Regions from separate parts of the Candidatus Berkiella cookevillensis genome, predicted to be linked through region 1. Evidence: riboswitches for the same ligand, from Rfam matches in the RefSeq annotation. Region 1 holds a riboswitch; the other holds the start of a gene.
What was found. A riboswitch is a leader RNA that binds a small molecule or an ion and turns the genes downstream of it on or off. The one in region 1 is predicted to bind thiamine pyrophosphate.
Positions count from the first base shown of each region.

Region 1 (15,743 bases):
GCTGATATGCTTGCTTATAATCAGCAAATTTTTTATCTCGGTAGGCATCAAACACATCTTTGGTTAATAATTCGTACAATAGCATACCTGCTGCAAATACTTCTGTTTGTAAGGTGAAATCACACAAATCTGATGTCTCATTTTGTAGAAACAACTCAGGTGCAATATGTGTACCTCTGATTTGACCTTGTGCTGGCTTTCCCATTTCATTTTTGAGTGCGCATCCAAAATCAATGATGTGTACGGAGGGGAGGGCAACATCTGTTTTAACAGCTGAATACAAGATATTCCAGAGATTTAAGTCTCCATGATAATAACCAACCGCATGTAAATTTTGCAGCGCTTCTAAAACCTGCAATCCAACCTCAAGACTTTCTTGGTATGAAGAAAGCATATGATTTTGTTCATAGAGATTTTGTGCGTCTACATAGTCAATGAACAAATAACGCTTCCGCATACCTTGTGCATTTTTTCGGTATAAAGAACCATGAAATCTGCCCAAAGCTTTATTGACTTGCTCCTCAAGCATGAGCTGCTCTTGTACTGCCTCCCCAATCTGAGCTCGTGCTTTTTCTAGCTTTAACTGAATTTCTGTCTCTTCTATTTTTTGTGAACCCAGTTTTGAGCAATACAGATCTTGGCAATAAGCGACTGTATCATCAACACGCTCTATTTTCACAACAACTGCCTGTCCTGAGAGCAAATCAAGTGCTTTTTTTACCACACCATAAGCGCCTGCCCCTAAACGCTTTAGCAATGCAAAATAACGCTCATTGCTTGTAATAACAATTGAATGCTCTATTGTGCCTGTTGTATCAACATAATTGGTACTATCTGCGCGTTCAACAGCAGAAAAGGCTCGATAGCGATGAATTTTTAAGATAGTCGCAGAGCTGTTTTTAATTTTACGTACAGATTCAAGCATATATTTTTTACAAGCCTATCCAGTGTTTAAATAAATTGTATTTGTGTCAAAGAATAATGAAAGTTAAATAACAACTAAAAATCAGATGACTCACATTGCTAAGATCTATTAGGGTATAGTAAAAATTAACTCAAGGTAATATCGAAGGTAATATCTATGCTAAACGGCACAAATACTTCTAAAGAATCAGAAGAAACAAAGACAGGCAATGATGCAACCTCTTATGCCATTGTGCCATACATAGGCCAACCATCAGCAAGGTCTACAACACTTGAATCCGAATCTGATTCTTCTTTTTTTGCTAAATTTCAATATGGATTTACTTTCTACACTGTATCTGTTCTCCCACGTATATTACCTATTTTAAGAAATAACCGACCTTGGTGGTCTACTATCATTCCCGGTTTGAAGCTTGGTGCAATCCCCATTGCAGACTGGGAGCATGGCTCTTTATTATTGGAAGAATCCTTCCTAGAAAGCAGAAAGCTTGGCTTGGTTGTTTCTTGTTGCGGAGATTTTGAGTTAAAGGGTAATGGGCTACTTGCACTCACCCCCGTATCACCACACTTTTGGGTAGAAAAAGATGTCACACATTTGCAAGTGAAAATGCGTGATTTTGGCGGCGATGTACCATTAGAGCAAATTCGTATTGCAGTAGAACAAATGCATCAATGCATTCACAATGGAAAAACCGCCTATGTGCATTGCAAAGCAGGTAGGGGTCGCAGTGTCGTTATGGTTATTTGCTATCTCATGCAATTTCTTGATTACACGCCTGAGGAAGCAATTGCTTTTGTGCGAGAAAAACGTCCTGAGATCTCTTTGTCAAAAGCACAATATCATTTTATTGAACAATACAGAGCTGAATATAGATCTGATCTCACACCACTCTACTCAAAAACATCAGAACAAGAAATGATGCTTCGCCCTGTGAACATATCTCCTTCTTTTGTGAGTACACCTTCTTGGCTCGCAAGCACTCTTTGGTATATCGTGACGCTATTTAATCGCAACACTGTTGATCAACATTGTCGAACTTTGGAAACCTATTTACTTCAAGATTTTAGCGCGCTATTAAGAAATTTAAATGCTGGCCAAATACGAACTTTGCATGCAAGTCTGACTGGACAAAGGCCTTATACACAAGATCTTGTTTGGTATTATCCCATTTATGCAGCAGGACAAGCAGCAAGAAATAACAATGTACCACAGGTCGAAGAGCTTACTTTAGAGCTAGATAAGAAATTAAAGCTCTAAACTATTTTTCAATAGATGCTTTACTTTTATTAACAGTATGTCTAGAATTTTCAAACGATAGCCATTAGTACTTCAATTTGTAACGATGGCTTAAACTCTCGGGGTGCACAGTTGTGCTGAGATGATCAATTTATTTGATTGAACCCGCTGAACCTGCTCTGAATAATATCTGCGGAGGGAAGAGAAATGTTTGACTATGCTTTATTTTTATCAATTTCACTTATTAAATACTTACCTTATTTATTCCACATGCCCGATCGTTGATCGCATCTTATTATTTTGAAATTTTCAAGCAATTATAGTCTTCGCACATGACTATCGCTTTTTCTTTTGCTTTGCATTTCAAAATATTACTTCAATTCTTTTTCATTAGAAACTGTCTCAAAAATAGTAAGAGGTGCTTATGCATGTTCCTTTTTTACTCAATTGGTATCTAAATCCTTATCACGCACCTTTAGTGGTTGCTCAAGAAATGGGATTTTTTGAAAAATATGGTATCGATCTTGCCATTATAGAACCAACCAATCCCAGCGATGTCACAAAAATCATCGGAACGGGTGCTATTAAATTAGGGCTAAAAGCCATGGTACATTGTTTCGCTGCACGCGCACGCGGTTATGCAATTCAATCTATCGCTACTGTATTAGATGAACCGCCTACAGGACTTATTTCTCCTTTAAAGCAGCGTATAAAACACATCGCAGACATTCAAAATAAACGCATTGGTTATGTGGGTGAATTTGGAAAAATAATGATTGATAATCTTGTACAAGAAGCAGGTTTTCCGATTAATTGCTATGAAGCTATACGCGTTGGTATGGATGCCACACAAGCCATTTTAACAGGTCACGTTGATGCTGCAATTGGTATTGCTAGCTTCCAACAAATAGAACTTGAAGCAGCGGGCATGCCTTCCTATTTAATGCCTATTGATGAAATGGCTCAATTAGGATGTTGCTGTTTTTGCTCTATTCAAGTCATCGCACATGATTCATTTTTACAAGACAACCATCAAATGATTCATCGCTTTTTACAAGCGTTACAACAGGGGTTACAAGTAACAAAAAAAGATCCCGAGCAAGCGTGGAAATGTTTAATAGCGACAAAACCCAGTTTAAATAGACCTGTTTATCAGAAAATTTTTCAGGCAACGCATCCTTATTTCTCTTCAGACTTAAAAAATGTTGATAGAGATTGGCAAAAAGTAAAAAATTATGCACAGCGCCTAAAGATCACAGACGCTCAACTCTCCCTCTCAGAGTGCTATACCAACCGTTTTTTCTCTCCCGTTTAATCATTGCAGTACAAGGAAACAAATGATGTTTACACAGATCGATGAAAAAGAAATAACACGCGCTATTATCCATGAATACCATGCTCAACTTGACTCAGCGGTTGAATCAGATGTGATTATCGCTGGTGCAGGCCCCTCAGGACTGGTTGCAGGTCGATATCTTGCACAACGTGGCTATAAAGTCACCATCATAGAAAGAAATAATTATCTGGGTGGCGGCATGTGGATCGGTGGCTACTTAATGAATAAAGTCACTTTGCGTGCCCCTGCTCAAGCGATTTTAGATGAATTGAATATTGCCTATAAAGAATATAAACCAGGGCTTTTTGTGGCAGACTCCGCTTTTTTTGCTTCTGGTTTAATACGAGGTGCTTGTGAAGCAGGTGTTACATTTTTGAATATGACCATTGTTGAAGATGTTGTTGTTAAAAATAAAGTATTAACTGGCTTAGTCATTAATTCTATGCCTGTCACACAATTGCCCAGAATGATCACTTGCTTAGATCCTATCATCATTGAATCTAAACTCGTCATCGATGCAACAGGGCATGATGCGATTATTTGCCGATTGCTTGGTAAAAGGCAAATGCTGGAATCTAAAGGGATGGGCCCCTTGTGGGTAGAAGCCTCTGAAAAAGAAATTGTAGCACGCACAGGAGAGGTATTTCCTAACTTAATCATTTCTGGGATGGCTGTATCAGAAAAATGTGGCTTACCACGAATGGGACCTACCTTTGGTGGTATGCTGCTCTCTGGCAAACGCGCGGGAGAAATTGCTTGTACGGCACTAGAAACTAAGCAACGAGAAACAACTAAGTAGGATATCTATACAAATACCTGCCTTGGCGCGCTTATACACAAGGCAGGTATACAAGTAATGATTTACTTGCCTTCTTTCTTTTCTTTTTTAGCTTGACGCTTTTCTTTCAAAGTTTTTGTTGGTTTCTTTTTTTCTTCTTTTTTCTTATCTTGACCTTTTGCCATAATAAGCTCCTCATTAACTCGTTTATAACTAAACTAAGCTTGATATTTTAACCATTATAAAATAATTTATCTAGCCATACGGGATTTCATGCTTAGTTGTTAAACTAAAGGTAATATCATGTCCTATCAAATTTCCTTTGAATCTTCCCCTTCTCAGCAAGACACCCAAGTACTCTGTGACGGCATTTCTACGCATGCTCAGAAAATGAAAGGCCTGCAGGTCATCGACTTTTTTGCTTTTTTTATTCGTGATGCACAAGGAAAAATTCAAGGAGGCTGCAATGGCGACAATTTATATGGCTGCTTATACATTGGGCAACTCTGGGTTGCAGAACTCTTACGCGGACAAGGCTATGGTACAAAATTAATGCAAGCAGCTGAACAATATGCAAAAGAGCGGAATTGTAATTTCATGACTGTGAACACGATGGATTGGGAAGCGCTCGGATTTTATCAAAAACTGGGCTTTGAGATTGAATTCGAACGGCATGGCTTTGCAAAGAATTCCGTTTTCTATTTTTTGAGAAAAAATCTTATCACACAAGAAAAAAGCAAACCCTCTCCTGAAGCTTAAAAGCTCAGGGAGAAGGTTTATTGTGCATGTTCTCTATTGTGAAGAGCGAGGTGTTCGAGGTGGCGAGCGATCTTCGGATGACAATTCTCGTTCTTTATCTGGATCGGGCACAATTGCTGTTGTCGTCGTGGTTACTCCGACAGATGGCATAAAGGCACGCTCCGTATTTTCTATCATTGCAAACTCATCATCCGATACTGTCGTATCAGAATCTGTTGTTGAGGGACTGGATGGCAAATAATGTTCCAAACGCCTCATAGAAGCCGTTAATTCTGAACGAGTATGGTCAAATTTTATACGGCTCTTTTCAAAATCTTCTATATCTCTATGTAGCGCGTCTAATCGTTCTGATAAACTTTTATAATGTTCTTGCTCTCTAAGGAGTGCTGCTCTCGTTTGTGCTAAAAATTTCTTCTCTTCGGGCGTTTTCTTATGAAGCAGTCCGCCTCTTCCTTTTAATTGGTCTTTCTGGTTTTTCAATGTATCTAAACTACGCTCCGTTTGTTTTATTTCCCCAGTAATTTTCTCAAGTAATGTCATCAATTTTTCTAAAGATGCCCCAGTTTTTTCAGTTTGGCTTTCAACTGCAGTTATCATTCTTTGACGGGAATTGAATTTTACTTCAGCATATTTTTGATCAAAATGTACATCATAATTACCAGATTCAATGCCAATACGAATCGCATCATTCACTAAACTTGCTTTTGCTGCAGCACTCATCACCAAAGCGGGATCACCTGCAGCAGGGATGGGGACTAAATTTAAAACTTCATTCATTCTAGGGCCAATCACAATTGCGCAATTGTTTGTAGTCATCTTATTTGTTGCTTCATATTGAGAAATAACTTTTCCCAAATGCATATAGTTATGCAAAATTTCTCCTAATGACTCTTTATCTATGTCATTACTCCTCGCTAAATTATCAACAAAGTCTTGAAATGCATTTGCTAATGCTATTTTTGAAGTTTCTTGATCCGACACATTCGCAGCAATCGCTTGCAGTGTGGCTAGTCCTGTCGTGTCTATAGAGGGGATTCTTGTTGTCATGAGTGACAAACTTCGTTTTAGAACATCAACGATAGTATGGATATTTTCACTTGTAATAGGCGGGACTTTCCCTGTTTCCAATATTGTTTGAGCAGCATCGTGGCTGCCAGCAACCCTTAATATACCGCGTATATTCAATAATTCTTCATTATTTTCTATTTGTCCAATAATATCTCTCACCATGTGTAGAATTTCATTATTGCTTAAATCATGTGGTCCTCTTGCTGCCATTTCTGCACCTCAAAAGTTATTTCAAGTTAATTGATATCTTAACGAAGCCTAATATAAAAAAGAAAGGATATATTTAAAAACAACTGAAAATATTAGCTAATATAATGATTACCATCAAATATCTTATAGAATAAAAATTATCAAGCGCACAAGAAAAACTGTATTATTATACAGTTTTTCAAAATAAAACCGCTCATCATAAGTGGCTAGAAAATAGGATGCTGATTAAAAAAGATTGTGGATTTATCTTTTTTTAGGTGTTGTTGCATTTTGGCGATCTCGTTCTTTACGCACACTCTCGCGCTCTCTATCACGCCTTTTTTCACGCTCATGATCATGATCATGGCCTGTTTCTTCTTTATGATAATGATGGCTTTCTGTTCGCTCATCATGATCAGGAATATTACGATTGCCCATACTGCCTTTTCTCCATAAAACTGTACTTAATACTTATATCGTCATTTAAAGGATTTATTAAAGTTTTAAAGAGGGGCAGTAGATATACAGTTTGTTAGTTTATGCAGATATCTTAGGCTAGTGATACAGGTAAATGGTGAAATCATGTGGCATGTAGTCTTGTCTTAATACTACATTCGAAGTGATTTTTTTACAAAATTCAAAAACTTTGATTGGATCTGGATAAAATATCTCAGATTCTTTTTCTATTGATAAAGCACTCAAACTATTAAAAGCAACTCCTTTTTTGGAACATAAAAATAATTTCTCAATTGTATTTTGCATCGAAGACCAGTTTACAAATGTAAAAATGCCACTGGCAATAACATAATCATATGCAACATCCTTCATTGCATCTAGATCGTTGGTTTCAAAATTAAATAGCGGATAACGCTTTTTGGCCTGAAGAACCATTTGATCAACGGTATCAATACCTTTGTACACACCACTAAATTGATTACTTTGCAAATAATCAATCAAGTGGCCTAGGCCACAACCCACATCTAAGATTGAAGATTTAAAAAAATTCTCTGCAATTTCACACAATACTTCAAATCTGATACGTTGAGATTCTGCACTTGCCCACTTTACACCTCGGTGATCAAAAGGATAAGCCTTAGCACTTTCAAAATATATTGCATTATTTCGAGCAATCAATTCAGTCATATTCTTCTCATTTCTTAAAAACTAGGCTTTTAGCTTAATTTATAGTATTTTTTTGATATAGTTTCTCTAGAAAAATCTTCAAATCCTAATGGATCTAAATCTTCTAAATAGTATTGATTAATTTTCTGCATCATCTTGCCAAATTGACTGTTCTTAAATCTGCCAAAATTACCAGAACTGATACTGGATGTGCTTTTACGAAATGCCTCTTTATCATTCTCATTTAAATCTATGAAAATAGATGAAACAACATCCGAGATTTTCATTCTAAGCGTATTTGTGCCAGTTGCATTTATGGCACGTGCTTTGGTTAAAATCATATGTAATGCAACAAAACGAGAAAGTTTTGTCGATTCTTTCTTAGATGATAATAAACTATCTAATGTACCCAACGAATCAAAATTTACATCTTGAAATTTAAGTGCTAATTTATCATAGCGTGTTTGCAATATTTGTATAATTTCTGGACAAATACCTCTATCAGCCATAATTTCTTCTGAAGATTCTGCAAGTGTTTTTTTTGATTTCTTGTTGACGAGTTTAAAATGCGGCAGCATTTCTGCTATGCCATAATATTTCTTACATTCATCAATCATGTGCGAAATTAAAAATTCAATATGCTCTCCATTTTTTGCAGAGATCTCTATCGCAGGTAATCTAAGCGTTGAAGCCAATATACCTAATTCTGATTTTTTTACCTGCCACTCTACTTCTGAGATGTCAGATTTAGCAATAAGCAGCATTTTATAGGCTGTATCTCCTATATATCTATTTGTATCATTCAACCAAAATTCTGCATTTTGCACGGATGCTTTATCACAAGGATCGACGACCAAAAGTACAGCATGCATACCCTTTGGATACAAAAGGGCATTCACTCTACTAATACCTTCCGATGGAACAAAATGAAAACACAATCTAATATCTTTATGCACATGCATCTGACCTTGTGCGAAATCATCCGCTAAAATTTCACTATATTGTCCCTCTACCATCCTTTGTATGAGATGCTTCTTACCAACCTTAGGGTCTCCAGCAAGATATATATTAAAAAAAAATGCTCTAGGCCCAGATGCGCTCATACAATAACCCTAGTTAACAATAAAAGTTCTCTACTCAATGTGGAGCATCTAATTTGAAATTGGTAATTTATTCAAACAATTTTCTACTTTTTGTAGTGTCATTTTCACAAAAAGATCGTCATCATCATGTTCAAAATACGCCTCATCTCCATAGAGTGCTTTCATCCACTCTTTGGTTAAGTATTGTGGACTATATATTTCTGAAATTGTGCAATATGAAATGTAATTTGGATGCTCTTTGTTGTATACCGATAATTGATAGATATAGGCAGTGCCTTTGCTTCTCTTTGCCTCATGCATCCATTTCATTGCAGGGGCAGATAAATTTATTTCTCCAAAATAAATAGGTGTTTTTAGGATTTCCCAACCAGCATTTTTCAAGGCTCTTCCAATAGATTCACCAGACTGAATCTTTTGATCATGCACAGCACGTAATAGTTCAGGAATGGGAGAAACATAATCAACAACCGCAAAAGTTCTCGTGATTTTCTGTTTATCATGCATCGAATATAAATTTGATATACGGCTATCTGGGAAAATATCACTACATGCATTAATGGTTTCCACACCATAGTTACCAAAGAAATGCTCAATACGTTCACTATTTAATTTTGGTTTTAATGCTGTTGCTGTTTTATCATTAGGTGAAGGCAAGGAAGTGGCACTTAGCATGATTGGAGAAATGAGCGCTAAACAAAAAACAGAGACAGATATACATTTATTGATAATTTTTGTACGCATGATCGTGCTTATTGCAAATAAAAAGATGATTATATCAAATTAAAGCCAGCAAAAAAGTGGCGTGAAGCCTTTAAAACCCGCAAAAATAGCAAGTTAGTTAACTTTTGCAAATCAGGACAGCCATCATTAAGATATCCAAAATTAGAACATCCAAACTAAAAATTCACATAAAATCAAAGGAAAATTAGACGGCCACAGTTAAAAAAATGCAATAATTGAATAATGATTAGCAATTGTGCCTCATCATTGATGACTTTGATTGTAAATAATCTATGATGCGATTAACGGATGAAATATTGAACTAAGATTTGAATGAGTACCTTTTAAGCCTTCGATTCATGACGTGATAATACAGCGTTGCATTTAAATCGATTTGTTCTGAACGAGCTAAGGCCATAAGCTAAAATAAACTTCCTTGTTACTGAAAGAAATTCTAGCTTAAAATCTTCGGATCAAGCAACTTATTGTGGCTGTCCTGTATTTTATCTATTTCTTCTTCGCTCTCTTGAAGCGCTAGTACGAGGCGTTGGATCTTGAGGCTGAGGATGTATACTAATATTTGGGTTACGCAAATGCAAAAACGCAAGTAAACGCGCGGGAATAGATCTTTCTAACACATTTTCTTGATTTTCTTGCTCATTCTCTTGATTTTCCAGAAGATTTCCAATATCTCCTCTCATATTTCTTCTATTGTTACGCACAGGTATAAATGATTGTAACAATTCACGCTGCGCTGCTGGTTCCATGTCTGGCAGAACATCTTCTACATTTACTATCTGAATTCTATTTGACATATTTTTTATCTCCAAATATAAAATAATTGAATATTGCGGTATTTTTAAAAAAAAACAGAGTAGCATATATAATAAAAATTTATTAGATGCTATTATTAGAACTAATTGTTCGATTGGATTAAATAATGATTGATGAGTTACGTGCACTTGCAATCTTTGCCAAGACAGTAGAAGCAGGCTCCTTTCGCAATGGAGCAAAAGAATTAAAGCTGTCCCCCTCTGTCGTCAGCCACCACATTTCTCAACTCGAGGAACGATTAGGGGTTACCTTACTTTATCGCTCTACGCGAAGTCTTTCTCTTACCCAAGAAGGTGAACAATTATTCTTTTCTGTTCAGAAAATGGTACAAGCCGCAGAGAATGGGCTTAATATCATTACTCAAAAATCATCTGAGCCTTCTGGTAAATTAATTATTACTGTGCCAGCTGTTCTCACTCGAAGTTCATTGATTAAAGATCTCGCTCTTTTTGCCAAAACTTTTCCTAAAATCACATTATCAATTAGCTTCACTGATCTGCAGCAAGACTTAATTCGAGAAGGTATTGATCTTGCGATACGTATTGGGGATTTAAAAAACGACACATTAAAAGCGAAAAAGCTTTTTGAAATGAAACGAACACTTATTGTCGCACCAAGTTACATGCAGAGCAGAAAACATCCACGCAAACCCCAAGATCTTATAAATTGGGATTGGATCGGACTTAAAACACGCCCCGATCAAAGAACCTTAGTCAATAAAACAGGCAAACAGTTTCAAATCAATTTTAAACCAAGAATGATTGTTGATAATCTAGATGCTATTTGCCAATTTGCTACTGCAGGATTAGGGCTTGCCACCCCTCCCTCATTTCTGGTCGAAGAAGATATACGTCAGGGCTTGCTCATAGAACCACTACCCGCATGGTCCATCCAATCACTTGGTGTCTATGCGGTATGCCCACCCAATGCAGCCAAAGAATCTTTAACCTTTCGATTGATCAATTTTTTAGAAACGCGAAAAAGCAGCTTATAATCTAAGAACCAAAATTTAAAAAGATGAGCTAAGCTATTTTCTCAATTTCTTAAAATATTCATTTAATTCAAGGGGTGCTAAAACCTCAGCCTTACCTTCTTTACTAAAATCTGTACCTTGATATATCTCACATTTTGAGAAAGATCTATTTTTCCAAGGGTTATGGATCTGTTTGCCTATTTTTGATTTTTCACTATTAAAAGTAACCGAATTTACTAAATCTCGTGCCTTGGTTTCAGAAACAGCACGCACAATAATAGAATCTAATTTTTTAAATTCTGCAGTGGGCCACTTTGGATTAAATGGTGTTAAAATAAATAGCTGCATTTTTTCTTCTTATTTAAGGTAATACATCAGTATTAATAGCCTGGATGGCTTGCTAAAAATTCAATCTCCGCGCTTGTACTTTCACGAGATAATGTTTTATTGCGATGGGGGAAGCGCTGAAATTTTTCTATAATCAACCGATGATCTCTAGCATAATTCAAAAATAACGCTGCAATAGATTTATACTGCTCTGGTGTTTCATTTAACAGCTGCTCAAACAAAGCAACACTTTCATTTTGATCATTCATATTTTCAGAATGCTCTAAAGGCAAGTACATAAAAACCCGCTCTGTTAAAGTCAATGTCTTATCCAGCCCCTGCTTTAAAGCTCTTTTAGCAGCGCTCAGTGCTAAAGCATCATATTCAAACATTTTCGGTGTATCTCTAAAGAGATTGCGAGAAAATTGATCGATTAAAATAATATAAGCTAATGTGCCTTTTGGCAATTCTAAACAATCATCTAATTCGCCTTTTATTGCTTTTTCCCTCAGCAAGCCAAATTTTTCCCTAAGAATATTATCTACTTTTTGATCTTTGACCCACCATATTTTACGATTATAAATAGGTGCCTTTTCATGTTCATAATCGAACCAAAAATTTAATATTTCATCCATTGTTTTGTCTTTTCCTCAGGTTTGATGTTTAACCGTACTATCATTATACAAAAATACATACCTAAATGGATTTCTTAATACTCGCTTATTAGCGAGTCTAGCTATAACCGTGAATATACCCTTCACAGATGATTCTTCGGTGTTGTTGGCTTCGCGTATCTCACAATAGTCATGTATTTTGTATACACTCCTATTGCTCGAACGCTTGCCGCCTAACCGACATTGTACCCTTTACGGGTAAGAATCATCTGTTGTGGGTATATAAAAAGAGTAATTACATCCTTTAATAAATATAAACACAGACTCAAAGCGGTTTGGATGGGTTGATCAAACACATAAATCTTGACAATACAGGCTTCTAACTATAGTCTTTCTGAGCTCATAGAACGCTCAATATTTATTAGAAAATAGGAACTTTGCAAATGCCTTTCAATCTTGATTTAGCGCGAGTAACCACTGAATTTACGATTACTGAGCAGGACAATGCGCAAACAAATCCTGCGGATAGAATAGCTTTAGTCAATGCGTTATTGGAAAATAAAAATTTGCTAAAAATAAATAATCTTGGGAATGGCTTTGACGAACAGGCAAGAAAAAGATTAGATATGCATTTAACAAGCAACTCTCGAGCACTTCTTGACCATACTCAGATAGAAGTTATTTTCTACGGCAATGATAATACTAAAAAGACTCGTAAAAATAACTTTCGTTTTGATGATCCTGCTTTTTATAACGCTAAAAAGATTATATTCTTAAAATTTAGACTTTCTGAGGGTGTTAGTGAAGCAGATCTAAAGCTTGCAACATTAAAATCCTTTATGTTAAAAGAACTCCTAAAATGTCGCCATTTGCAAGACTGTTATTTTTGGGGCTTAATAAATAAGCCTACACCTTTCTTAAATCATCAACAAGAAAATTTATTAGCGCGAATTATATATCGAAACAAAAGATATCTTTCAAAATATAAATTCGATTGGCCTCTTTGGACAGGAATAGTATTTGGCGTAGTAGGCTTAAGCACTCTCTTTTTACCTGGATTTGGTATACTAAAAGGCTTACTTTCAGCTGTTGTTCTTTTCGTCGGTGGCGTTAATGTAGGAGCCACTATTTCATATTTTCGTGAACGATTTTTATTTAAAGTTGGCTATAATAAACTGCAAGAATTAAAAGAAAACAAAATCCCTAATGATGAATCAATAAAAGAATGTTTAATCGTTGGTCAAAATGCAAAGCATTGGAAGGGATATTTCAATAGCTTTTTGAATTGGAAAAGTTATTCACCCCAAAATTACTCTGCTTACGCAGCTGGACTCTATGCCGGCGTTCATCGTTTAAAGGATCAGGAAGAAGCTATTAAGAAATTTCGCCCTAATTAATATTTATTCAACCATTAAAGCAGTTGGCATTAAGGTCTCAAGACCACTCTGTAAATGATTAGTTTTTACCTTAATGCTTGCATCTTCTCACTCAGTCAAAAATCCATTTATATCTTCGACATAGTTCAAGAAAGCCTGTGCAATACCTTTGTCTCGTGAAAAAATTCTATAACCCCGTTTAAAATATGAATACGCTGAATTCATGAATGGTAGAGCCACGAATTGATTGATACAAATAGAATAGCTAACTGACTACTTGAGGTATACCTCCATTCATATTAGATTGGTGTCATTTCATTCTCAGACTATTTCATATATGGCTATTAAAACTGCGCTCATTGGTTTTGGCTTTTCAGGATCGAAATTTCACGCCCCTTTTTTAAAAGCGGTGCCTGGTTTTGAAGTGACGCATGTGGTTTCAACCAGGGAAGAAGAGATAAAGTCAGTTTTCCCCAAAGCACAAATTGTGTCTCAAGAGAATATAGACAATCTATTTGAATCGTCAAAAATAGATTTAGTGATCATTACAACACCAAATTCAACACATTATCACTTAGCTAAGAAGGCTTTATTATTCTCTAAACATGTACTTCTTGAAAAACCATTCGTATTAACTTTGCTTGAGGGACAAGAATTGATCGAGATTGCAAAGAGAAATAATAAGATCTTGGCAATCTATCATAATCGGCGTTGGGATAGTGATTTTCTAAGTGTAAAGAATATCATTAGCTTAGGCGTGTTAGGAAAAATTAGTTCTTTTAACATACGTTATGATCGTTATCGCCCTGAACCCAAACCTCATCGCTGGAAAGAGTCTAACGATGTTGGCTCTGGGACGCTGTGGGATTTAGGGGCACATCTGATTGACCAAGCCCTGAACCTCTTTGGTATGCCAAAATTTCTTAATGCTGAACTTGCGGTTCAAAGAAGTCATGCAAATGCTATTGATTTTTTTGACATTCGATTTATTTACGAAAACAAATTACAAATTCGCCTTTCCTCCAGCTCCATTTGTCTTTTTCCAGGACCTAAATATGAGATTCATGGAACCACTGGGTCATTTATAAAATTTGGTCAGGATCCACAGGAACAAGCGCTCATTGAAGGCAAGTCACCAGAGGATATTGATTTTGGGAAAGAATTTGAACAGTTTTATGGAAAATTAGTTACTTTAAAAAATGGAAAAGTAGTCAGTGAAATTGTTCCTTCTTCGAAGGGTTGTTATATACAATTTTTCAAGCATCTGAAGAATGCTATCAACAATGGAGTGAATTCACCAGTACAACCTGATGAAGCATTAAACGTGATAAAACTTATTTTACTATGCGAAGAAAGTAGTAAATATAAAAAAACTCTTTTAGTAGAGAAAAATTCTGATAATAAATTGATTATTGAAAAGCAAAACTGAATACTGAGATTGATTGCATGCTGCCAGAAGTAAGTGATAGTTTTTGTCGGTGCAACGCATGCAAAATATGATTGGCATTATAAATTATTAGAAAAATATAATGTCCCATTGCTTAAAACTGCAAGAGAAATTATATCATTTATTAATTTGGCGGAGTCGATTGCGATATGAAGCTAATGGCACAAGCTTTCAGAGCCTTGATTAGTTTGAAATTTAAGAATCTTTGAACAATGTATAGAATATAGCAATCAATACAAAAAGGTACATAAGTGACTCAATATTCTCCTGCGTGGCCACATGGTGATCTTAAAGAAGTTTTTCCCAATATATTTTTTGTAATGGGGACTAATCTTACTACCCATGAAGGCACAAAACTACAGCATAGCTGCAACATGGTAGTAGTGAAGAATGCCAACGAGTTAACGCTTATCAACACGGTTAGATTAAACGATGAGGGCCTTGCAGCACTTGAGAAATTAGGTCACATTGCCAACGTAGTTAGAATAGGGGTATTTCATGGTAGGCACGATGCATTTTATCTTGATAGATATTCAGCAAAGCTATGGGCCTTGAAGGGAGTGAAACATGAAAATAACAAATTCACCAACAACGAGCTTATCACTAATGGTAAAATGCCATTCCCAGATTGCTCTTTATTCGTCTTTAAAACCTCCATTCACCCTGAAGCAATTCTACATATAAACCGAGAAGGTGGCATTCTCATCACGTGCGATAGCATAAAAAATTGGATCACGGTTGATAAGTTTTTTAGTGAAGAAACTGGAAAATTATATGAGAAATTAGGATTTTTGGGTATGGCAACCATTTCAAAAATATGGCAACAAGCATGCAACATTCAAGCCCAAGATTTTGCAGGATTGAAACTACTGACTTTCAAACATCTTCTTAGCGCACATGGAGAACCTTTGTTTAACAATGCCTATGAAAAACTCG
Region 1 covers NZ_LKHV02000001.1:595,825-611,567, reverse strand. Annotated here, with positions in the region: gene CC99x_RS02690 (protein kinase domain-containing protein) at 1-925, opposite strand, end outside; gene CC99x_RS02685 (dual specificity protein phosphatase family protein) at 1,082-2,182, shown strand; TPP riboswitch at 2,272-2,379, shown strand; gene CC99x_RS02680 (ABC transporter substrate-binding protein) at 2,586-3,476, shown strand; gene CC99x_RS02675 (sulfide-dependent adenosine diphosphate thiazole synthase) at 3,499-4,296, shown strand; gene CC99x_RS02670 (GNAT family N-acetyltransferase) at 4,579-5,034, shown strand; gene CC99x_RS02665 (RhoGAP domain-containing protein) at 5,068-6,312, opposite strand; gene CC99x_RS02660 (hypothetical protein) at 6,556-6,729, opposite strand; gene CC99x_RS02655 (methyltransferase domain-containing protein) at 6,847-7,434, opposite strand; gene CC99x_RS02650 (P-loop NTPase family protein) at 7,464-8,516, opposite strand; gene CC99x_RS02645 (hypothetical protein) at 8,565-9,257, opposite strand; gene CC99x_RS02640 (hypothetical protein) at 9,740-10,051, opposite strand; gene CC99x_RS02635 (LysR family transcriptional regulator) at 10,177-11,064, shown strand; gene CC99x_RS02630 (hypothetical protein) at 11,098-11,391, opposite strand; gene CC99x_RS02625 (DUF924 family protein) at 11,424-12,005, opposite strand; gene CC99x_RS02620 (hypothetical protein) at 12,428-13,381, shown strand; gene CC99x_RS02615 (Gfo/Idh/MocA family oxidoreductase) at 13,698-14,789, shown strand; gene CC99x_RS02610 (hypothetical protein) at 15,059-15,743, shown strand, end outside.

Region 2 (15,743 bases), 230 kb from region 1:
ATAGGTAAATTCGATCTGGTAAAAACAGAAAGCACAGCAGCCAAAAGCATTTGTAAGGGTAATGGAATAAAAGCAACAAACAATCCGATTGCTACGCCACGCGCCACTGAATGACGATTCAGATGCCATAAACTACTATCATGTAGTCGGTTTTTTATCCAACTTAAACCCTCATGATTTTTAATCGTTTTAGAAGGCACATATTTCTTAAACCAATTGCGCAATAGCCTTTCTCCATAACAAGCAAATATTAGCAATTAAACCAGCTATTTCTTTCTGCCTTTTACAATAGACAGAATGATCCCTATCAGCAATATACCTACTGTAACCAGAAACGATACGATGGGCGGAAATTTTACGAGACCAAACACTTCTGTGATAAAGATTTTTGAGCCTATAAACATCAATATAATTGCTAAGGTAAACTGCAAATACACAAAATAACTCAGCATTGCTGCCAATGCAAAATACAAAGAGCGCAACCCTAAGATTGCAAAAATATTACTGGTATATATTAAATAAGGATCTGTGGTAATCGAAAAAATAGCAGGAATAGAATCAACCGCAAAAATAACATCTGCAATTTCAATCATAATCAATGCTACAAATAAAGGCGTAATATAAAGCTCTAATTTACCTGTTTTAGGGTTCTGTTCTCTAACAAAAAAACTATGCCCATGTATCTTTGACGTAACCCAAGAAGTTTTACTTAAATACCGTAATATTGGATTTTTTGATATATCTGTTTCCCCACCTTGCTTGACGAGCATTTTAAGTCCAGTAAATATCAAAAACAGTGCAAACAAATAAAGTACCCATTGAAACTGGCTTACAATGACAGTACCTAGGGCAATCATCGTACCTCTTAAAACAATCACCCCTAAGATCCCATAAAACAAGACCCGATGCTGATATTGTCGCGGAATAGAAAAATAAGTGAAAATCATCGACATCACAAAGATGTTGTCCATCGATAAAGTTTGTTCAACAACAAACCCTGTCCAATAAGTAAAGGCGGCAGCTTGTCCTAAGTACCACCATATCCATCCGCCAAAGCCTAGACCAATTGAAAAATAACATGCATACATTCGTAGACTTGTTTTAATATCAATTTCTTTATCTTTACGATTAAAAACACCTAAATCGAGCGCAATCAGCACCAAAACAATCGACAAAAAGATAACCCACATCCAAAGTGGTTTTGATAAGAATTCTTGTGAGCCATAAGATAAAAGTGATTGCATGAAACTTCCTGTTTGTAGCCAAAGAAGGATATTGTCTATTATCTTCTATCCTGGCTGTAAATTGTAGCTTATTAGTATGTCACGACAACAAATATTTAGAAAACTACCTACATAGATAAACACTGCTTCCCTAAATATACAGAATTCTCAAAAATCTACCATTGTAGTGTTGGCCAAATATGATAAAAGTGATGCACAGGTCCATGCCCTTTGCCAACAGAATTTAGCTGTGCGGCTTGTAATGCATGAAATAAATAATGCTTTGCTATCTGGCAACTGCTTGGTAAATCTTTACCTAAGGCCAAACAAGAGGCTATCGCCGCAGACAGTGTGCAACCTGTGCCATGTGTATTATTGGATATGAGACGTTGACTCTTTAGCCAAAGATACTTTCCTGTATTATCAAGATAGAAATCATTTGCATGCTCATCCTGAGTATGTCCACCTTTGAGCAAAACAGCGCTTGCACCTAAAGACAGCAAAACATTGGCAACCACAGGCATCTCCCCCATGCACCCAGTGAGTTCATGAGCCTCTGGTAAATTCGGCGTCACGATTGTGGATAATGGTATAATATATTGTTTCAAAGCATCGATGGCATCCACTTGCAATAATGCATCTCCACTCTTAGCCAGCATTACCGGATCTAAAACAATTGGAATATCTTTCGCATATTTTTCCAAAAAATGCGCAATCAATTGAATAATTTCCACTGAAAAGAGCATACCAATCTTAATACTACAAGGTACAATATCTTCAAAAATAGCATGCATCTGCTCTTCAATGCATTGCAATGGCAGAGTATAACAACGCCTGACACCGATTGTATTTTGCACAGGCAATGCCGTTAAAACGCTCATACCATAGCATCCAAAAGCAGAAAAGGTTTTTAAATCTGCTTGAATGCCTGCGCCACCTGAACCATCAAAACCAGCTATCGACAAACATTTATGCCGCATCTTATTTTCCATCACATCTAAGATCAATACTTTTACGCAATTGTTGCGTTACCTCTCGCGCATCACTTGCATCATGAATAGCACTGATCACTGCAATGCCATTTGCACCATTTTTCAAAACATCAGCAACGTTCTTCGTTGTAATCCCGCCGATAGCAACAATAGGATGACGAGCTAATTTTGCAGCTTGATTCAGTCCTTGCGCCCCCCAATGTCTAACGACATTATGCTTCGTTTTTGTCCTGAAAATAGCACCCATCCCAATATAATCAATAGGCAAATCATTGGCAGCTTTGAGCCTTTCAATTGAGTTGATAGAAGTGCCTATTATTTTATGTGCTCCTAACATTGCCCGAGCATGCAAAACAGAACCATCTGATTGTCCTAAATGAACACCACAAGCATTGCTTGCAAGTGCCACATCAAGGCGATCATTGATGATCAATGGAATATTGAGAGGATCTAAAATTTCTTTGAGCCTTGCAGCAAATTCAATTAAAAAGCGATGGCTCGCATTTTTTTCGCGCAATTGAACAGTCGTAATGCCAAAAGCAACACAGCGTTTTATAAAAATAAGATATTGCTCAAGAGGGCAATCTTGTCGGTGGGTAACAAGCATCAGCTTGTAAAAATTTTTATTTATTTCTTTGTTCATTTTCTTTCCTCAATAAATTGCAGAAAAAAAAATGAATGTAGAATCTACAACACTTAATCAATCAAGAAGAACCTATGAAATCAAAAGCGCTATCGTTCAACATCACTCTCCCTCCGCAGGCATTAACCAGAGCAGGTTTTAAGGGTATTTCTCAGCCTTTTATCACGTGATAAAAAGCACCCCTGGTGAAAAAATTTACTATAAAGAAAATACAGAAAATGTCAAACAAAGCCACATCAAGACACACAGCAATGCATTTTATTTTATAGTCACAACACATGGCTTTCACCTATATTGCACGTTATGATATGCCTTAAAAAGCACATGATGTTGTTTATTAACTAACAAAGGTTTTTTATGGAAGAGAGTAGCCCCCCAAAAGAAAATGTTTTAATCATAGAACTCAATGAATTCAATACTGATTTGTTAACAGCTGCTGTTAAAGCACACTCCTTACCTAATATAAGCAAGTTACTTAATAAACATCGCGCGCATTATAAAACCAATGATCGCTACAACAGCGGCTACCTAGAACCATGGGTGCAGTGGGTCTCGATTCATACTGGCACACAAAGCCAAAAACATAAGATCAAACATCTTGGTGACCTGCCTGATTTACAATGTGCTCAAAGCTGGGAAATCTTAAGCGATCATAATATTACAACCGGAATTTGGGGTGTCATGAATGGGGCACGGCGTAATAAAGAAAATGTGCAATTTTTCTTACCAGATCCTTGGACGTTTAGCGAAAACGCTTACCCAAAAGACTTAAACAATTTGCTGGATTTACCTCGTTATGTATCCAAAAACTATAGAAGCTTAAAAATAAGTACGCTATTTTCTCAAGCACTCAAGCTCTTTCATTTTATATTTACATCAGGCCAAGGAACCAAGATATTCGCATCTTGTCTTAGCTTGCTTGGCTCACTCTTAAAGCGTGGCAAAAAACCTTATATTTTTATTTCATTTTTTGACTATGTCTCAACCTTATTATTTATCAAATATAAACGACGCTTTAATCCTAGATGCTCTATTTTATTTTTAAATTCATTGGCTCATATTCAACATCACCATTGGAAAGAAGGGGCAGACGGCATTACCGCTGAAATACTGCATGGGTTGCAAACTATTGATAAAATACTAGCACTTATTACCGAGCATTTCCCCAATGATGAAATCATTGTGCACAACGGCCTGTCACAAATGAATACAAACCATGAAAAACCATGGGTACTGTATCGTCAGAAGGATCCTCTAGCGTTCTTAAAAGCCATGCGATTAAAGCCTGTGGCAGTAGAACAACATATGACACATGATGGACATGCTTTTTTTGCAACCAAAGAAGATTGTCAAAATGCATATAACTTTTTAGCCTCTTTAAAGATAGAAAATAAAAATCTGTTCCATGTTGAAAAAAATAGCCAAGATGAAACAAAATTATTTTATCAACTCAACTTTACAGATGATTTATCTGACAAGCAGGTTCTCTTTAAAAATCAGTATAATGCATACGCTTTTTTCAAATATTTTGACAAAATAGTCACTCGCACAGGAAGGCATATTCCAATTGGCACTGTATTTTCTGATAAGATAAAATTTCCCGATCACATGTTTAATCATGAATTTAACAAGTATGTGCATCATTTTCTATCACCTGAGAAATTCTCATTAAAAGTTGAAATACCTCAATCTGAAACTTCATTAAATGTTGTAAGTGAAGAATTATGTATCCCATCATCATAATACCGGCTTATCAACCGGAACAAAAATTGATTACGCTCGTCGAAGCATTGTTAAAAAATGCATCGTTAAAGATCCTCATTGTCAATGATGGGTCAGATAAAAAATGTGCCCCTATTTTTACGCATTTAAAAAAGCTGCCTCAGGTAACTGTTTTAGAACATGCAGTTAACCTAGGCAAGGGACAAGCACTCAAAACGGCCTTTAATCATTTTCTAACTCATTTTGATAGCACGCATCGCGGCGTATTAACCGCAGATGCGGATGGACAACATCTGCCTGAAGATATTATGAATCTTGCAACTGCTTTTAGCAAAGATCCACAATCTCTTTACTTAGGTGCAAGAGCCTTTGACAAAGATGTGCCCTGGAAAAGCCGCATCGGTAATAACCTAACAAAATTAATCTTTAGATTACTGATTCAACAATCACTACAAGACACACAAACGGGTTTAAGAGCCATTCCAAGCGCCTTCTTAAAAACTTTATTAAAGACACCCAGCAATGGATATGAATTTGAGCTAGACATGTTGATCAAAGCAACCAAACAAAACCTCACTATGAAAGAACTTACTATTAAAACCGTTTACAATGATCAGAACAGAGGCTCACACTTTAACCCTGTGATTGATTCCTTAAAAATCTATTTTGTCTTCTTGCGCTTCCTTGTCTTTGCAGCAATCAGTGGACTTATCGATTTTTTAGCATTCTCATTAGCCTTCTTTCTCTCAGGCAATATACTTGTCAGCGAGTCCCTTGCCAGACTATTCTCTGGCACCTGTAACTTCCTCTTCAATAAAGAATTGGTCTTTAAGTCCAAAGCAAATCTTAGATTTGAAGCACTGAAATATGCGCTGCTTTGTGTTGTCAATCTTGTATTTTCATATGCCTTTATTCAAAGCCTTGTTTATTTTGGAGCCAATGTATACGCCAGCAAATTAATAGCACTGTTTGGCTTATTTATTGCAAATTTTGCAATACAAAAACTCTTGGTATTCAATCAACCAGAGGATTCTATTAAAGGGATTAGCTGAAGAGAAGCTTAAACCAAATTTAAGGACTTAGCTTCCTAAACCATATCATTGAGTGCCATATATCATTATTCAATTCAAAAAAAATCCATCTGCTTGCTAAAGCAAGCCTCTTCCCTTGTTATCAAGGGAAGAAAATTATTCACTTCGTTCATTGGCAGAAATTATCCAGATGAGCGTAGCGAATAAAAAATCCCACTTTTTGAAGGGGGACGCGCACTGACAAGTGCGCAAGGGGGATTTATGCTGGGAGCTAAGTTCAAAAAGCTAAATCCCTCTGCTCGTCGCAGCTACGCTGCACGAGCGTCTCCCTTTACAAAGTGAGAAAATGTTCGCTTTGCGAACAAAGAATAGGCAGCAATATTCTATATCAAACCCCAGAAATTCCTTAAGTTGACGCATATGAGCCTGCGCTGGCATGACACAATATATCCTACTATTTAAAGAAAATGTGTGCATCCCGTAGCCCAAAATTGGTAGAGGAAAAAATCATTCGCTACGCTCATTAATGCCAGTCAGCGCTTAACAATGGACTTTTTTTTAATTTAATGCCGCGCCCCTTCTATGATGCGATTAAATATATGCGGCGTTTGATCAATCAACTGATACACTTGAGCAGGTCTATGGTTTGCTCTTCTCACCTTTTCTGTCTCTGCCAAAATATGCGCGTCCAGCATTCTGCGACGAAAGGATTTCTTTTCAATTTTACAATCCAACACCGCTTCATATGCCTTTTGCAAATCAGTAAGGGTAAACTCTTCTGGGAGTAAAAATGCAGGCAAAGAAGTATATAAAGCTTTACTTTTAAGGCGTTGATGACTCTCTTGCACAATCAAAGCATGATCAAAAGCAAAATCATTGGCTTGCAAGTCGTCAATGGCTATCCATTGTATATTTGTACTATCAATCATTTTATCAACAGCCACAAACCCATAATACACAACCGCCAAAGACCATCCTCTTGGATCACGCGCTATACCACCAATGGTTTTAACTTGCTCTATATAAGACAAGCTTTTAAATTGTAATGCCTTAAGCGTACGCATAATGGCTTCTTCAATGGTGTTGTCTTCTGTAAATAAAATATCACCATGTGGCAAACAATATTTATCAATATAAGGCGCCGTAGCACAATTTTGAACATAGACATGTAACTTTTCAGCAATGAGTGAAAAGAGCACAATTTCTAAAGAGACTTGTAAGTTAGACTTGCTCATAGTGCCACTACTCAACATATAAGTTATTTTGAAGAATATAATGAATGATTGACTCTTCTAAAAAAGGTTTTAATGCATTTTTCAATTCGTGGGGTTTATGGCTTAAGGTTTTTATTAAAGTTCTCGCCTGCTCACTGTGGACTTTTATACTTTCCTTAACAACAAAAGGTGGCCAGCGTTTATCAATTTCTGCATGCTTATAAAATTTCTTCCAAACGCTGTTTTGTGCATTATCAGGCCCCATAATAAATCGCAATGCGACTGGTTCACCTATAATTTCAAAATAACGCTGTAATTTCTGTAATACATCAAAAGTATAAATATATTGCTGCTGACTGTTGGCTAATAACATGGCTTCAACATTCATTAACATTGTTTTAGCGCGATAGACTTCAGGTAAAGCATCAATACATCTTTTGAGCATAGCCACCCGATGTATGCTGGAGACCAGTTTTTTATTAAAGGGGTGCTTTAAGCTCGGAACCAGAATAACGAGATCAAAAACATCTAAAGACTGTAGAATCACATTTTTGTGACCTAAAGTAGGGGGATTAAAGCTCGCACCTAACACACCAACCTGCTTCATAGCGTAGCCCTCTTATTATTAATTAAATCAATTGATTAAAAAAGCATGCGATGCAAAACACTTGACAAAATAACTATATTATTAGATTATTATGTTAGTGTCAGTGTGCCACTAAGTCAAGAGAAATACCATGCTTGAATTAGAATCTAAAATCCATATTGCCAGTTTAGATGTGGATGCCCAAAACAGCTTTACGCCCATTTGCCCAAATGAGCTACCCATCCCTTTGGGCCATGAAATTGTCCATGAACTCAATCAGCAAGGCACTTTTGCACAATTAAGAATAGGAACAAAAGATGCACATCCTGCAAATCCGGTTTGGTTAGCAAATCAAAACCAACCTACACTCTCAGCTATCTCAGGATATCAAAATGTGGATGTACGATGGCCTCAACATTGCGTGCCTGGTAGCTTAGGATTTAAACTCATTGAAGGTTTACCTCATCCTCAAGACTATGATTATTTTGTCTGGAAAGGCGTAGAGCCAGATATGCACCCTTATGGTGCGTGCTACCATGATATCCACGAGCGCATGAGTACAGGGCTGATAGAATTTTTAATAGCGCATCAAATTACCACTGTTATTGTCGGTGGTCTGGCCACAGATTATTGCGTCAAAACAAGCGTTTTACAACTATTGCATGCAGGCTTTAAAACCATTTTGAATTTAGGTGCTTGCAGAGGTTTATCCCCCCATACAACCCAAGAAGCCATTAAGCTTATGGAACAAAAGGGCGCAATACTCATCTCCTCTTCTACACAATTATGCAGCTCGAGAAAATGATGTCTAGCCCTATGATTACTTCTTTGCTAGATACAGATTTATATAAATTCACAATGATGCAATGCATTTTTCATCAGCTTAAGCCCGTCACTGCGTGCTATGAATTTACCTGCCGTAAGAATATTGATTTAACAACACTCATTGCCGATATTCAAAGGCAACTGGAACTGTTTTGTGAATTACAACTCACGCCCCAAGAAGCCAATTATCTCAAGAATCTTCCCTTTTTCACGGAAGATTTCATACATTATTTAAAAAATCTCAAGCTCGACCCCAAGCAAGTAACGATTCAAAAGACAGCAAGTTTAAGCATACACATTGAAGGCTCATGGCTAGATACGATTTTATTTGAAGTTCCATTACTGGCGATCATTAGTGAATGCTATTACAAAAAGCACTATCCCAATTACTCTTTAAGCGAAGGAAGAGCACGATTACAATCCAAGATAACAGAAATAAAGCATCATACAACAGACTATGATTTTTCTTTCTCTGATTTTGGTACAAGGCGCCGCTTTAGCAAAGAATGGCAAAGAGAAGTATTGCTAACGTTACAAGAAGCATTGCCTCACTGTCTTGCTGGTACCAGCAATCTTGCTTTTGCTCATTCTCTTGGATTAAACCCAATCGGTACGATGGCACATGAATATCTACAAGCTTTTCAAGTACTAGCCACAGATATTAAACACTCTCAAGCATTAGCGCTCTCTGTTTGGTTGAAAGAATATCATGGTGCGCTGGGTATAGCACTCACGGATGCGCTGGGAGTCGATCAGTTCTTAACCGAATTCAATCATGATTTGAGTCAGCGATTTAGCGGTCTTCGTCATGATTCAGGGGATCCTCTGCTCTGGACAGATAAAATATTAGCCCATTATCAAAAAATGCATATTGATGCACAAGAAAAATGTCTTGTTTTTAGTGACAGTCTAACCATCGCTAAAGCAATTCATATTTATCATTATATAAAAAAGCGAGCAAAGCCGATGTTTGGTATTGGCACTCATTTAATGAATGATGTGGGACTCGCTGCTTTGGATATTGTGATCAAAATGACAGAAGTGAATGGCACGGCTGTTATCAAATATCCAGACACACCTGGAAAAATAGTTTCTACAAATGAACAACGCCTTAACTACTTAAAAAAAGAACTTAAGCTCAAGAGCCTCGTATGAAAATAGCTGTTTGCCAATTAAATTTTAAAATCGGTGATTTTGAAAATAATTATCAAAAAATAATAGATGCTGTACATAAAAATGTGCAAAATGCTGACATCATTGTATTTTCAGAATTAGCGCTATCCGGGTATTATCCTAAAGATCTGATTGAGCGACCTGGTTTTGTTGAAACCCAAAATTATTTTGTCAATAAACTCATCATGGCAAGTGAGCATATAGATATTGCCATTATCATTGGCTTAATACACTCCGCGCCACACACCAATCGACACAAAAATAAAACTTTTTATAACAGTTTGGCTTTTATTCACCAAGGTGCGATACGCTATCAATATCACAAAATGTTACTGCCTGTTTATAACATATTTGATGAAGCAAGACATTTTTCTCCTGGAGAAGAAGCAGGGTATTTCCATTTCAAGGGATTCAACTTAGGCTTTTTGATCTGTGAAGATGGCTGGCAAACAGAGACTGACATAGCTTGTAAACGAGATCCCATTGCGCTCTTACAAGAAAAGGCGCTAGATATTGTCATTTCTATCAATGCTTCTCCCAGCAATATTGGCAAACAGCAAGAACGAATCACACAATTTGCTTCTGTTGCTCAAATATTAAAAGCCCCTCTCATTTTTTGCAACCAAGTGGGCGGCAATGATGATCTGGTGTTTGATGGCGCAAGTTTTTGCTTACACGCAGATGGTCAAGTCATGGATTCTCTCGCTGCATTTGCAGAGGATTGTGGTATTGTTTCTCTTGAAAATAAATGTCTCATGCATACTAGACACAGTCTCTTAAAACAACCACTTTCAGACGTGGCATTATTTTATGCACAAACACAGCTGGGTTTGAAGGATTATGTCACAAAATGTGGTTTCAACAGTGTGGTGATTGGGCTATCAGGCGGTATTGATTCTGCACTAACCTGCGCTCTTGCAACCTTAGCATTAGGCGCTGACAAAGTAATTGCTTTAGCCATGCCAAGCCGCTATTCAAGTGAGCACAGTATTTCAGATGCCATTGCCTTGTGCGAAAGACTCAATATTAAATTACACATTGTCTCGATTGAAGAAGAGTTTAAGCTCGCCTGCACACAATTTTCCAAGAACTTTAATGTTTTGCCAAATCCTTTGACAGAACAAAATATTCAAGCCCGCATCCGTGGTCGAATACTTATGCAGTATTCAAATCAATACGGCTCTTTGGTCTTATCCACAGGAAACAAAAGTGAACTCAGTGTTGGTTATACAACACTCTATGGTGATATGGTGGGTGGTTTAAATATCATTGGAGATTTATATAAAACAGAAGTATATGCTTTATCACATTATATTAATGAAATACACGATAATTTAATACCACACACGATTATTGAGAAAGAGCCTAGCGCAGAATTAGCGCCCAATCAAAAGGACAGCGATAATTTGCTACCTTATGAAATATTGGATCCTATTTTACGCTTATATTTAGAGGGCGATTTATTGTCCCCTAAGCCAAAAGCAGCGTATCATTCACAAATTGCGCCACTTTCTAAAGAAAGCATTCAAGCGGTACATCGTCAGGTTGATTTAGCAGAGTTCAAGCGCAAACAAGCCCCCCCCATTATACGCATACAACGTCGCGCTTTTGGTATGGGTAGACAATTCCCCATTGCTGCAAATTTTAGTCTCCCAGACAACTAATCTTGTATAGGATGTCTCCTTTCACTATAATGGGCGCTTATCTATCTCCCCTCTTTTGTTGTAGCTACAAAGATGTTGAACTTTACTGATACCTCTGACGACGAGTTTCTCAGATCTGAGAATGAACAAACGACAACGCAAGTTCAAGAAAAAACCACTAAAAAGCGTAGAAAAAAACGCAAAAAGAGCAAAGCCGCCAGAAAAGCTGATGCGGCATATAATCCACGCCAAAATAGACGCAGAAAAAATGTAGATTTTGAATCATCAGCACGCGGCACTATTCAGCTCATGGGCGCGAGCACACCTGATGCAAAAAAAGCCGCTGTAAGAGGCACTCAAGTAACTTTTACACCGGATGCTAAAACACAAATATTAAAATCGCCTGATTATCAAGCTTCTACCCCAAACCGTATTACAAGCCGGTTTTTAGTAACCCCACAAGGAAAAACTAAACTCATTGCCTCACGTGTTATTCAAATTCAAAACCAAGAAGTTTCCATCTATTTGCCTAAAGATAAAGTAAAGACAGAGCGATTAGCCGTTCCTCTCTTTCCTGATGTTGCTCTGGAAGAACTCGATATTCCTCAAGGCTCCCTAGATGCAATCATAGATACGCCCATTACCTTAAATGATATTCGTCAAGCAGCAAAAGAAAAGACAAAAGCGAAACGTGATGGTGAGCCTGTGCGTTCACCCACACAAGATGAAATCATGGAAATCTCAGCGCGAAAAGCATTAAAAGCAGCGGGCATCGTTGTTGAACCTCGTTCTGTGCATTGGACACATTTTGTTTCTCACTCCATGAAAGGTAATAAAGCTCAATTTCTTAACAACTTAGGCTTAGCAACAAAATTTTGTAATGCTGAAATGGAATTACTCAATCCTGTCATTAAAAAAATTCTACGCAGCAAAGGGCATCCTGATACCCTTTATTTGAGTTTCTATCCAAAGTGGGTAAATGGCTACGAAAAAATAAGACTTTTAGAGAGCTTGTCCGTTGAAATCAAAGATGGGGCAGGCGCAGATTATAAGCGCCATGTAAAATTTACCTTTGATGCATTGACGCTCAATACAATTTGTTTATCAGAAGTTAAAATTGTTGAAAAAATACTATTGGATACTTTTCAAGCCACAACACCACTTGCTGCACAAACCGTGCTACTGTCTCCACAAGGTTTGCTGTCGCCTTCAAAAGCACCAAAACGACGCTTCTATCAACCTGACAGAATGATACCCCTCTCACCCACTCAATTTAATACGCCACTGCGCTCTACCAGCAATGCACTTAATAAAATGCTACAATCACAAGCGAATACAACACCTCAAAAAGAAAATACTGATGATTTCGGTTTATCATCTTCTTTACCCCAATTATTCACTCCGCTCTTCACAGCAGAAAAAGAAAGACCTAAGCCCCTACCATTATCTCCACTTCGCATTTCAAAGAAAGCTATTCCAAGATTTAATCTCACCCCCACAAAATAAGTTGACCAACTCTCAGGACAATGCATTGTGCACTGCCCTGAGCCTATGAATTTGCCCCAGATCTTGGTATATATAAAACCCACGCACATTCAAGCAGAGCAATATAATGGAATATAAAAGCAACATCCTGGAATGTATCGGTTCCACCCCACTCGTAAAATTAAACAAAGTCGTTGATAGTAAGAGCGCAACGATTCTCGTAAAATGCGAATTTCTAAATCCAAGTGGTTCCATTAAAGATAGAATTGCTCATTACATTATCGAACAAGCGGAAAAAGCTGGCAAACTTAAACCTGGTGGTATCATTGTTGAAAATACCTCTGGTAATACCGGGCTTGCGCTGGCAATGGTTGCCGCAGTGAAAGGCTATCGATGCATTTTTACCATGCCTGATAAAATGAGCCTGGAAAAAATCAACATGATCAAATCTTTTGGTGCAGAAGTCGTGGTAACCCCTACAGATGTAGCAGGCGACTCACCCGATCATTATGTCAATACAGCCAAAAGGATTGCACAAGAATTACCCAATGCATTCTACGTCAACCAATATCACTGTAAAGAAAACATTGATGCACATTACCATTCAACCGGCAAAGAATTATGGCAACAAACCAAAGGAAAATTTGATGCCTTTGTCGCCGGTACCGGAACAGGAGGTACTATTTCTGGTGTTGGTCGCTATCTCAAAGAAAAAAACAAAGATATTAAAATCATCGGCGTCGATCCAATTGGCTCAATACATTACGATTATTTTTATACAAAAAAATTAGTTGAACCTCAGATCTATAAAGTAGAAGGCATTGGCGAAGATATCTTATGTGAGGCCTTAGATTTTTCCGTTGTTGATGAAATGATACAAACCAATGATAAAGAAGCCTTTGTCACAGCACGACGCTTGATTCGTGAAGAGGGCTTATTTTGTGGTGGCTCTTCAGGTGCCATTGTATTTGGCGCACTACAAGTTGCTAAAAGGCTGGGGCCTGGAAAAACGGTCATCACGGTATTAACAGATTCTGGTAGTCGCTATATCTCTAAATTTTTAAATGATGCATGGATGAAAGATCATGGATTTTCAAATACAGGCAATGAACTCGGCTCCGTCTATGATCTCATGCAAACACAAAACCAAGCCTTGCTCACGGCAAGAGTCAATGAAACAGTCAAAGACTTGATTACTAAACTCAAAAACAATGGTATTTCACAAATGCCCATTGTTGATGAAAACAATAAACCGATGGCCATTGTGCATGAAATTGACATTCTCCATAAGTTACAAGCAGGCGATATTCGCTATGAGTCTCTCGCACACGAAGTGGCACAACCTTTAAAAGGCATTGTATCTCCCAATAGCTCACTCATGAATCTCAATAAAATTTTTGATCAAGAGCAAGTTGCTATTGTGGTCGACAAAGAAAAACTCGTGGGTATTATTTCAAAAATCGACATGATTGAATATATGATGAGAAAAATGAATGGATAAAAAATATAAATTTAAAACAAGAGCAATCCATGCAGGGTTTTCAGGAGATGCAACCGGCGCAGTGATGCCACCGATTTATCTGAGTACCACCTATAAACAGCGCGAACCCGCAAAACCAATCGGTGATTTTGAATACAGTCGCTCAAGCAATCCTAACCGCAGCTATCTAGAAACAGCGCTTGCTTCTTTAGAGGGGGGTACACACGGTTTATGCTTCTCATCAGGATGCGCAGCCTTAGCAACACTTTTGCAAAGTTTAGCGCCCAATTCACATGTGGTGATTGGGGATGACGTATATGGTGGCACAGTACGATTATTTGCGAAAGTATTTGCAGAAAAAGGGATCACTTTTAGCCAGGTCGACTGTTCAGATGCAACAGCATTTAAAAATGCTTTGAAACCAAACACGCAGTTAATTTGGGTGGAAACACCTTCCAATCCAATGCTCAAAATAACAGATATTGCTCAAATATGTGAAATAAAATCAAAATATGCCTCCAAAGCTTATGTATTTATTGACAATACTTTTGCAACACCTTATTTACAAAACCCTTTAGAATGTGGTGCTGATGGCGTTTGTCATTCTACAACAAAATACATCGGAGGACATTCAGATGTCGTAGGTGGTGCCTTGATTGTTAAAGAGGATACTTTAGCTGAAAATTTAAGATTTTATCAAAATGCAATGGGCGCTGTACCCTCTCCGATGGACTGTTTTTTATTGCTCCGCTCGCTAAAAACACTGGGTATACGCATGGAGGAACATTGTAAAAATGCTGAAAAAATTGTTGATTTTCTCCACACTCAACCTTGTGTAAAGCAAATTCACTATCCAGGTTTAAAAAATCATCTCCATCATGATGTGGCACGCACACAAATGCGTGGTTTTGGTGGCATGATAAGTGCCAACTTTAATTTTAATATCGAGCAAGTTAAAAAATTATTAGGTCGCTTACAATTATTTACCTTAGCAGAATCTCTGGGTGGCGTTGAATCGCTCATTGAACACCCCGCACTGATGACGCATGCAACGGTATCACCACAACAAAGAAAATTATTAGGCATTGATGATGGTTTACTACGCTTCTCTGTTGGCATTGAAGAGTCAGACGATCTAATTGATGATTTAAAACAAGCGCTTAGCAATCTTTAAAAAACTAAAAATTGAGAATTGAGAATATTACAAAAATGAAAAAACTATCTTATTTACTCTTATTAATGATACCCCCTGCTTTTGCCAATCCTTCTATAGATAATGGAACCACACCTATGTCAATTGTTGCAACAAAAACGGTCTCTGAGCTTGCAAATGATTATGAAACCCAATATTTCACTTATTTCCCTGAACTAGCACTTTTTTGGGGAAAAACAAATGTGCCACAAAATAAGTTTTCAAATCATGGCTACCAGAATGAATTAAACTGGCAAGCACTTCAAGATCAATGGCTAGAAGAGCTTTCCCACATAGATGAAGCAAAATTGATTAATTCTTCTGAACACACTACTTTTCAGTTACTGAAAGAGTCTCTTGAGAATGCAAAAGCAACGCGTATTTGTAAAGAAACGCTTTGGAATGTAAATCCATTAAGAGGCTGGCATATAGAATTGGGGGTTATTTCAAGCAAACAACCTTTAAGTACGCCACAAGAAAGAAAACAAGCGCTCGAAAGGTGGGCAACTGTTCCTCAGTTAGTGAAAGATGAAA
Region 2 covers NZ_LKHV02000001.1:360,911-376,653, reverse strand. Annotated here, with positions in the region: gene CC99x_RS01625 (DUF2062 domain-containing protein) at 1-224, opposite strand, end outside; gene CC99x_RS01620 (TerC family protein) at 267-1,244, opposite strand; gene thiD (bifunctional hydroxymethylpyrimidine kinase/phosphomethylpyrimidine kinase) at 1,400-2,203, opposite strand; gene thiE (thiamine phosphate synthase) at 2,205-2,858, opposite strand; TPP riboswitch at 2,949-3,052, opposite strand; gene CC99x_RS01605 (hypothetical protein) at 3,216-4,601, shown strand; gene CC99x_RS01600 (bifunctional glycosyltransferase family 2/GtrA family protein) at 4,583-5,632, shown strand; gene CC99x_RS01595 (NUDIX hydrolase) at 6,175-6,846, opposite strand; gene CC99x_RS01590 (adenylyltransferase/cytidyltransferase family protein) at 6,854-7,432, opposite strand; gene CC99x_RS01585 (nicotinamidase) at 7,563-8,216, shown strand; gene pncB (nicotinate phosphoribosyltransferase) at 8,213-9,391, shown strand; gene CC99x_RS01575 (NAD+ synthase) at 9,388-11,073, shown strand; gene CC99x_RS01570 (hypothetical protein) at 11,146-12,558, shown strand; gene CC99x_RS01565 (pyridoxal-phosphate dependent enzyme) at 12,665-14,038, shown strand; gene CC99x_RS01560 (trans-sulfuration enzyme family protein) at 14,031-15,191, shown strand; gene CC99x_RS01555 (DUF885 domain-containing protein) at 15,227-15,743, shown strand, end outside.
Region 2: another riboswitch for thiamine pyrophosphate. It lies ahead of thiE (thiamine phosphate synthase); the one in region 1 lies ahead of CC99x_RS02680 (ABC transporter substrate-binding protein).